DNA from 2 places in the Streptomyces polyrhachis genome. Region 2 is predicted to be linked to the other one. Evidence: riboswitches for the same ligand, from Rfam matches in the RefSeq annotation. Region 2 holds a riboswitch; the other holds the start of a gene.
What was found. A riboswitch is a leader RNA that binds a small molecule or an ion and turns the genes downstream of it on or off. The one in region 2 is predicted to bind S-adenosylmethionine.
Positions count from the first base shown of each region.

Region 1: another riboswitch for S-adenosylmethionine. It lies ahead of ACFQLX_RS00980 (aminotransferase class V-fold PLP-dependent enzyme); the one in region 2 lies ahead of thrC (threonine synthase).

Region 1 covers NZ_JBHSZO010000001.1:220,896-225,298, reverse strand. Annotated here, with positions in the region: gene qcrB (cytochrome bc1 complex cytochrome b subunit) at 1-640, shown strand, start outside; gene trpD (anthranilate phosphoribosyltransferase) at 854-1,906, shown strand; SAM riboswitch class IV at 2,037-2,154, shown strand; gene ACFQLX_RS00980 (aminotransferase class V-fold PLP-dependent enzyme) at 2,197-3,609, shown strand; gene ACFQLX_RS00975 (Lrp/AsnC family transcriptional regulator) at 3,631-3,912, opposite strand; gene ACFQLX_RS00970 (NYN domain-containing protein) at 4,071-4,403, shown strand, end outside.
Region 2 covers NZ_JBHSZO010000014.1:79,514-83,916, forward strand. Annotated here, with positions in the region: gene ACFQLX_RS11205 (alpha,alpha-trehalose-phosphate synthase (UDP-forming)) at 1-776, opposite strand, end outside; gene ACFQLX_RS11210 (glucosyl-3-phosphoglycerate synthase) at 833-1,801, opposite strand; SAM riboswitch class I at 1,968-2,112, shown strand; gene thrC (threonine synthase) at 2,128-3,477, shown strand; gene ACFQLX_RS11220 (MoaD/ThiS family protein) at 3,538-3,816, shown strand; gene ACFQLX_RS11225 (cold-shock protein) at 4,304-4,403, shown strand, end outside.

The DNA of each region.
Region 1 (4,403 bases), on a different contig from region 2:
CACCATCAACTTCGGTGTGTTCATCCCGCTGCTCCTGGTCGGTGTCCTGCCGGTGCTGCTCGCCTTCTACCCGTTCTACGAGTCGTGGCTGACCGGCGACAAGCGCGAGCACAACATCGCCCAGCGCCCGCGCGACGTGCCCAGCCGCACCGCCTTCGGCGTGGCGTGGATGAGCGCGTACGTGGTGCTGATGATCGCCGGCGGCAACGACCTGTGGGCCACGCACTTCCACCTGTCGATCAACGCGATCACCTGGTTCGTGCGTATCGGGTTCTTCGTGATCCCGGTCATCACCTACGTCATCACCAAGCGGATCTGCCTGGGCCTGCAGCGCCGGGACCGCGACAAGGTGCTGCACGGCCGCGAGACCGGCATCATCAAGCGCCTGCCGCACGGTGAGTTCATCGAGGTGCACGAGCCGCTGTCGGCGGGCGAGCGCTACAAGCTGACGGCGCACGAGCAGTACCAGCCGCTGGAAGCCGGTCCGACGGTCGACGACAACGGCGTGGTGCGCAAGCCCAAGCTGCTGGAGCGGCTGCGGGTGAAGCTCTCGCAGCACGCCTTCGGCCCGGAGGGCCAGATCGCCAAGCCCACCGCCGCCGAGTACGAGGAGATCACCTCGGGTCACGGGCACCACTGACCCGGTCGGATCCCCGACTGCCGCACCGAGCGGGCCCCGTTCCTCCCCCCCGGGGAGGGCCGGGGCCCGCTCGCGTGCGCCCGGGTCGTTCCCCGGGGAGGAGCGGGGTTTCGAGGAATGGGCACGGGGCACACGCGTGCGCGCCGCGCGGATAGGCTGCGCAGGCACGACCGAGCCGCGCCGCCGGGCGCACGAGCACAGGAGGGACCCCGCATGAGCGCTGCCACACCGGCCGGAGGCACTCGCACCTGGCCCGACCTGCTCAGTGCGCTGCTGGACGGGCGGGACCTCGGTGCCGACGACACCGCCTGGGCGATGGACCGCGTGATGCGCGGCGAGGCCACCAACGCGCAGATCGCCGGCTTCGCGGTGGCCCTGCGCGCCAAGGGCGAGACCACCGCCGAGATGACGGGCCTGGTGCGCGCCATGTACGCGCACGCCCGGGTGATCGACGTCCCCGGCCCGACGGTCGACATCGTCGGCACCGGCGGCGACCGGGCCCGTACGGTCAACATCTCCACCATGTCCGCGATCGTCGTGGCGGGCGTCGGCGCCAAGGTCGTCAAGCACGGCAACCGGGCCGCCTCCTCCGCCTCGGGCGCCTCCGACGTGCTGGAAAAGCTCGGCGTCAACCTGGAGTTGACTCCGCAGCGGGTGGTGGAGGTCGCCGAGGAGGCGGGCATCACCTTCTGCTTCGCGGTGAGGTTCCACCCCGCGCTGCGCCACGTCGCCCAGGCGCGCAAGGAGCTGGGGGTGGCCACCCCCTTCAACTTCCTCGGCCCGCTGACCAATCCCGCGCGGGTGCGGGCCCAGGCGACCGGCGTCGCCGACGCCCGGATGGCGCCGATCATGGCCGGGGTGCTGGCCGAGCGGGGCTCCTCGGCGCTGGTCTTCCGCGGCGACGACGGCCTCGACGAGCTGACGACCACCGCCACCTCCCGGGTCTGGACGGTCCGCGACGGCACGGTCGCTGAAAGCTCCTTCGACCCGCGCGACCTCGGCATCCCGCTGGTGGACGTCGCGGCGCTGCGGGGCGCGGACGCCTCGTACAACGCGGACGTGGCCCGGCGGCTGCTGGCGGGGGAGAGCGGCCCGGTACGGGACGCGGTGCTGCTCAACTCGGCCGCCGCGCTCACCGCCCTGGACCTGACGGACGCCCCCCTGGAGGAGCAGCTCGCGGCCGGGATGGTGCGGGCGGCCGAGTCGATCGACTCCGGATCCGCCCAGCGGACGCTGGAGCGCTGGGTGGCGGCCAGCAACAGCTGAGAGGTCCCAAGCGGCAGGCGTACGAGGGGCGTTGCCCACCCGGGGCGGCGCCCCTGCGCGCGGCTGCGGCATCCCACGGAGCGGACAACCGTCTTGCGATCCGGCGGGCGCGTGGGCATACTCCTGACCAGGTCACGAGTGACAGCGATTCAGGCCCCGGCCCGCTGTCCGGCAACCCTCCGTCCGTGGCGGGGTGCCCCGGGTGATGACCGGGCCGCAGGCAGCAAGGCCTGCGGCAAGCGCGGACCCCTCGCACGCCAGGGGTCCTGGTCGTCGAGGGAGATCCCGTCATGTCCGTGCACAGCGCCGTCGCCGTTCCCACTGCACTCGCTGCACCCGCTGCACCCGCCACCGCGCCCGCCGCCTGCGACGCCCCGTTGCCCGTGCTGGGCGACGAGGTGCGCGTCCCGCTCGCCGGCGGCGGCGAGGCCCTCTACGCCGCCCTGGACTACGCCGCCAGCGCCCCGGCGCTGCGCCGCGTCTGGGACGAGGTGGCCGCCTACGCCCCGTACTACGGCAGCGTGCACCGCGGGGCCGGGCACCTCTCGCAGCTCTCCACCGAGCTCTTCGAGTCCAGCCGCGCCACCGTCGCCGGCTTCCTCGGCTGCCGCGAGGACGACCAGGTGGTCTTCACCCGCTCCACCACCGACTCGCTCAACCTGCTGGCAGCCGTACTGCCGCCCCGCACCCGGGTGTTCGTCTTCGAGACCGAGCACCACGCCGCCCTGCTGCCCTGGGAGCGCCGCGCGGACACCGAGGTGGTCTACCTCGACGCGCCGCGCTCGCCGGGCGAGGCGGTCGGCCGGCTGGAGGCGGCGCTGGCGACACGCGCGGCCGGCGCCCCGGCGCTGGTCTGCGTGACCGGCGCCTCCAACGTCACCGGCGAGGTCTGGCCCGTACGTCAACTCGCCGCCGCCGCGCACCGCCACGGCGCCCGGATCGTGCTGGACGCCGCCCAGCTCGCCCCGCACCGCCCGGTGGACCTCGCCGCCTGGGACGTGGACTGGGTGGCCTTCTCCGGCCACAAGCTCTACGCGCCCTTCGGCACCGGCGTCCTGGCCGGACGCGCGGACTGGCTGCGCAGCGCCGAGCCGTACCTGGCGGGCGGCGGCGCCAGCCGCAGCGTGGCGCGCCGCGCGGGCGGCGGCGTCTCGGTGGAGTGGCACACCACGGCAGCCCGCCACGAGGCCGGCTCGCCCAACGTGATCGGCGCCTACGCCGTCGCCGCCGCCTGCAAGGCGCTCACCGAGGCCGGCTTCGAGGCGCTGGTGGCCCGCGAGGCCCGGCTGCTGGCCCGGCTGCGCGGCGGTCTGGCCGCGATCGAGGGGGTGCGCGTGCTCTCCCTCTTCGGCGAGGACTCCGACCGGGTGGGCGTGCTCTCCCTCACCGTCGAGGGCTGGGACAGCTCGGCACTGGCCCGGGCGCTCTCCGCCGAGTACGGCATCGGGGTGCGCGACGGGCTCTTCTGCGCCCACCCGCTGGTACGGACCCTGCTGGACGCCCCGGGCGACGAGCCGGCCGACTGCGAGGCCCCCCCTGCTCCCCCTGCCGACACAGCCGACACAGTCGACACGGACACCGCGGCCGACCCCGCCGGACGCCCGCTGCACGCGCTGCGGGTGAGCTTCGGCGCGGGCACGCCGGACGAGCACGTCGAGCGCTTCCTGACCGCGGTGGGCGAGCTGGTCGCCCGGGTGCGGTGAGGGGCGGGGGCGCAGGAGGGGTCAGGCGTCCAGCCCGATGGCGAACGCCGCCTCCAGATCGTGCTGGGAGTACGTGCGGAAGGCGATGTGCGTCTCCGTGGCGGCCACGCCCGGGACCTTGCTGATCCGGCCCGGGATGACGTCCGCCAGCTCGTCGTGGTGCGCCACCCGCACCAGGGCGATCAGGTCGTGCGCCCCCGTCACCGAGTACACCTCGCTCACCCCCTCCAGCGCGGCGATCGCCTCGGCGATCTCCGGGATGCGGTCCACGCTGGTCTTGATGAGCACGATCGCAGTGACCATGACTGCCCGTCTCCCGTCTCCCACTGGGCCGCCCGGGGTCCTTCGCGGGCGGCGCCTCACTTTAACCGGCCGCCCTGGTGGGCGCTCGGCCCGTTAGGGTTGCACACGGAGCGGTTGGACGCGTACGGCAGAGCACGGACAGGGCAGGTGACAGGCGGGTGGTGGAGCGTACCGGCGGTGCGGACACCGCACCGGACAGCGCGTCGGCAGGTGGGACGGCAGGCGGTGAGGCCCTCGACCGTCCGCTGCCCGAGGCCGTACGGCGGCGGACGGTCGCGCTGGCGGGGGAGTGCTTCGGCCGGCTGACCGTCGCCGACCTGCCCGTACAGCTGCGCCAGTACGCCCGCTTCACCCCCTCCCGGCGGGCCAGGTTCGCCGGGAACGCGATGGCGGCGGCGCTGGAGGGCGAGCCGGTCTTCCGCCAGCACGTCGCCGTCCAACTGCGCGAGCTGCAGCCGGAGCTGGCCGCGGCCGTGGAGAGCGGCAGCCTG
Region 2 (4,403 bases):
CGCCGCGCGCGCTCGCGCAGGAAGTCCCCGTCCGCGCCCAGCGGATGGACCGCCAGCGCGGTGCTGTGGTCCTTGGACTCCATCGCGCCCAGCACCTCCTGGCAGCAGCGGGCGAAGCCCTGCGCCCAGCGCGCGGTGAGGAAGCCGAGCCGGTCGGCGCCGAGCATGCCGCGCAGCAGCTGCCCGGCGATGTCGTCGGGCAGCAGGCGGAAGTACTCCGGCGGCGCCCACGGCGTGTGCGAGAAGTGCCCGATGCGCAGGTCGGGGCGGCGCTCGCGGAGCATCCCGGGCACCAGCGCCAGGTGGTAGTCCTGCACGATCACCGCCGCCCCCGGCGCCGCCTCCTGGGCGAGCGCGTCGGCGAAGGCCGCGTTGTACGTCCCGTACGCCGCCCACCGCTCGCGGAAGGCGGCGTCGAAGACCGGCTCGCGGGGGATGTCGTAGAGCATGTGGTGCAGGAACCACAGCGTGGAGTTGGCGATCCCGTTGTACGCGGCCTCGAAGACCTCCGGGTCGATGTCGAGCATCCGCACGGCCTGCCCGCCGGTGTCGGCCGCCGCCAGCCGCGTCCCGTACCGCCGCGCCGCCGCCCGGTCGCCGTCGCCGAGCGCGGCGCAGACCCACACCGCGCCGGCCTCCGGTCCGATCGCGCTCAGCCCCGACACCAGGCCGCCGCCGCCGCGCCGCGCGCTCAGGGCGCCGTCGCCGCCCAGGGCGTACGAGACGGGACCGCGATTGGACGCGAGGACTACCTGTGCTCCGGGCTCAGCGACCATGCCTGCGAGCCTAGCCCCCGTGACGCCGCGTCAAACGTAGGCCCGAGCCGCGGGGATCACGCCGCCCGGCGCCGCGCGTACTCCTCGACCTCCAGCATCGGCGGGCGCTCCTGCGTGTCCACCTCATGCGTACGGGGCGTGAAGCCGCCCTGCGGCGAGCGGTCGAACTGCGTGAGGCGGGAGCGTACGAGCGGCCCGCGCGCCAGCCGCGACTGCGCCGTGCGGTAGATCGCCGCCGCCATCCGGCCCAGCGCCTGGCCGCCCTGGTGGCGGTGGTGGCGTACCCCGACGTCGACCTGCGCCATCGCGTCCAGGCCGACCAGGTGCAGGGTGTCCACCAGCAGGCCCAGCTCCACGCCGTAGCCGACCGGGAACGGCAGCCGCTCCAGCAGCGGGCGGCGCGCCGCGTACTCCCCGCCGAGCGGTTGGACGAAGCCCGCCAGCAGCGGCCAGTGCAGGTTGAGCAGCGGGCGCGCCACCAGCTCCGTCACCCGGCCGCCCTGGCCGGGGAGTTGGCCGGCGGGACCCTCCAGCGGGCGGTCGTACATGGCCTTGACGAAGGCCAGGCGCGGATCGGTGAGCAGCGGGCCGACGATGCCCGAGACGAACACCGGGTCGAAGTCGCGCAGGTCGGCGTCGACGAAGGCGACGATCTCCCCGGAGGTCGCCAGCAGCGAGCGCCAGAGCACCTCGCCCTTGCCGGCCACCGCCGGCAGCGCGGGCAGCAGCGCGTCGCGGTGCACCACCCGCGCGCCGGCCGCCGCCGCGACCTCGGCCGTACGGTCGGTGGAGCCGGAGTCGACCACCACCAGCTCGTCCACCAGCGGGCAGTGCGGCGTCATCAGCGTCGTACGGATCGCGGTGACGATGGCGCCGACGGTGGCCTCCTCGTCGAGCGCGGGCAGCACCACGCTGACCGTCCCCTGCGGCCCGAGCGCCCGTTTGGCGGCGAGCAGGGCGGGAAGCGGCCGGTCCGCCGCCGTGTACGAGCGGGCGCGCAGCCAGTGCTCCACCTCGTCCAGCACGGTGCCGCCTCCCGGGGTCCTCGAATGTGACGTGTCTCGCGGTTCGGACGTCTGTCTCAACCCTCACGGGTGTCGGTTACAGTCTTGAACAGCGCCCGTGGCCGCCGCATGTCGGGGTCACCCAGCACGCACCGGTGCGAGACACCGGCGCGAGACAACTTCATACCGCTCATCCAGAGGGGCAGAGGGAACGGCCCGTTGAAGCCCCGGCAACCCTCCGACCGGTCACCTGTGCACGCGATGCAGAGGCCCCCGGCGGAGTTGGTGCCAATTCCGGCCCGTGGCGAGATCCGCCGTGGGGAAGATGAGGAAAGGCCTCCGCTCTCATGGCTGTCCAGACAGTTGCCTCCGTAGGTGCCCCCGCAGGCGCCCCCGCTTCCAGCCCCTCCTCCGATACGTCCGCCGATACGTCCGCCGCCTCCGGCGTCGACCTCGGCTCCGCCGCCGCCCTCTCCTGCCGCGAGTGCGGCCACCGCGTCGCGCTCGGCCCCGTCTTCGCCTGCGAGGAGTGCTTCGGCCCGCTGGAGGTGGCCTACGAGCTGCCGGCCGGCGACCCCGAGGCGCTGCGCGCCCGCATCGAGGCCGGCCCGCGCAGCATCTGGCGCTACGCCCCGCTGCTGCCCGTCCCCGCCGACGTGGCGGACAAGCCCAACCTCGACCCCGGCTTCACCCGCCTGATCCGCGCCGACCGCCTCGGCGCCGAACTCGGCGTCCGGCCGGGGAGGTTGTTCGTCAAGGACGACTCCGGCAACCCGACGCACTCCTTCAAGGACCGCGTCGTCGCCATCGCCGTCGAGGCCGCCCGCGCCTTCGGCTTCACCACGCTCTCCTGCTCCTCCACCGGCAACCTGGCCGGCGCGGTGGGCGCCGCCGCCGCCCGCGCGGGGCTGCGCTCCTGCGTGTTCATCCCGCACGACCTGGAGCAGGGCAAGATCCTGATGGCCGCCGTCTACGGGGGCTCGGTCGTGGGCATCGAGGGCACCTACGACGACGTCAACCGCTTCTGCTCGGAGCTGATCGGCGACCCGGTCGGCGAGGGCTGGGGCTTCACCAACGTCAACCTGCGCCCGTACTACGCCGAGGGCTCCAAGACCCTCGCCTACGAGATCTGCGAGCAGCTCGGCTGGCGGCTGCCCGACAACCTCGTCATCCCCGTCGCCTCCGGCTCCCAGCTGACGAAGATCGACAAGGGGCTCAGGGAGCTGATCGCGCTCGGCCTGGTCGAGGACAGGCCCTACCGCATCTTCGGCGCCCAGGCGCAGGGCTGCTCGCCGGTCTCGCGGGCCTACAAGGACGGCCACGAGGTGGTACGCCCGGTGCGGCCCGACACCATCGCCAAGTCCCTGGCCATCGGCAACCCGGCCGACGGGCCCTACGTGCTGGACATCGCGCGGCGCACCGGCGGCGCGGTGGAGGACGTGGACGACGCGGCGGTGGTCGAGGCGATCAAGCAACTCGCCCGCACCGAGGGCGTGTTCGCCGAGACCGCCGGCGGGGTCACCTTCGGCGTACTGGCCCGGCTGGTCGCCGACGGGCGGATCTCCCCGGATGAGACGACGGTGGCGATCAACACCGGCGACGGGCTGAAGACGCTCGACGCGGTGGCGCCGACCACCGGCCTGGCCGCGACCATCAAGCCCAGCCTGGACGCCTTCCGCGCCGCCGGCCTCGTCTGAGCCGCACCCCCACCCCCTTCCTCCTCCCCGTACTTCTGATCCTTTCGGAGGCACCGCCCCATGAGTGTGAACGTCCGTATCCCCACCATCCTGCGCACCTACACCGGCGGCGCCTCCGAGGTCGCCGCCGAGGGCGCCACCCTCGCCGAGGTGCTGGCCGACCTGGAGCGCCGGCACACCGGCATCGGCGCGCGGGTGCTGGACGACCAGGGCAAACTGCGCCGGTTCGTCAACGTCTACGTCAACGACGACGACGTCCGCTTCGCCGAGGGCCTGCAGACCGCGACGCCCGACGGGGCCGGCATCTCGATCATCCCGGCCGTCGCGGGCGGCTGCTGACCCGTCCTCCCCTCGTACGACGCGCCCTGCCGGACTCCCGTACCGGCGGGGCGCGTCGTGCTGTCCGCGGCCGGCCGGACGGGGCCGGGGAAGCACCGGATGGCACGGGGCACGGGCCCGGTGGCGGTAGGGTTGGGGCGTTCCCGGCCTCTCTGTTGGACGTCCGCCGGATGGACCATGCCCGACGCATATGAGAACGCGACAAGTTGTGCCGTGAACAGGTGCGTGAATTGTCGTGTTGGCGGGCTATGCCCGGCCCGATTTGCCCGGCCAATACGGTACTTGAGGCGACAAAGGGCGATCCGGCGTGTCCAGATTTCTCGTCCGAATGGCCTGTTGCACTGGGCATCTGTGCGGATACATTCAGCGGCGGTCGACGCGTTCCGGCGTACCCCTCCCAGGTGTTGGGAGGCGGTCGGGGGGTGAGGTCTGACCCGGGGCCGCGGAGTGCGGACCTGTGTAAGGGCCGGCAATAGGGGAGTAAGGAATGGCTCAGGGCACCGTCAAGTGGTTCAACGCGGAGAAGGGCTACGGCTTCATCGCGGTCGACGGTGGTGCGGATGTCTTCGTCCACTACAGCGCGATTC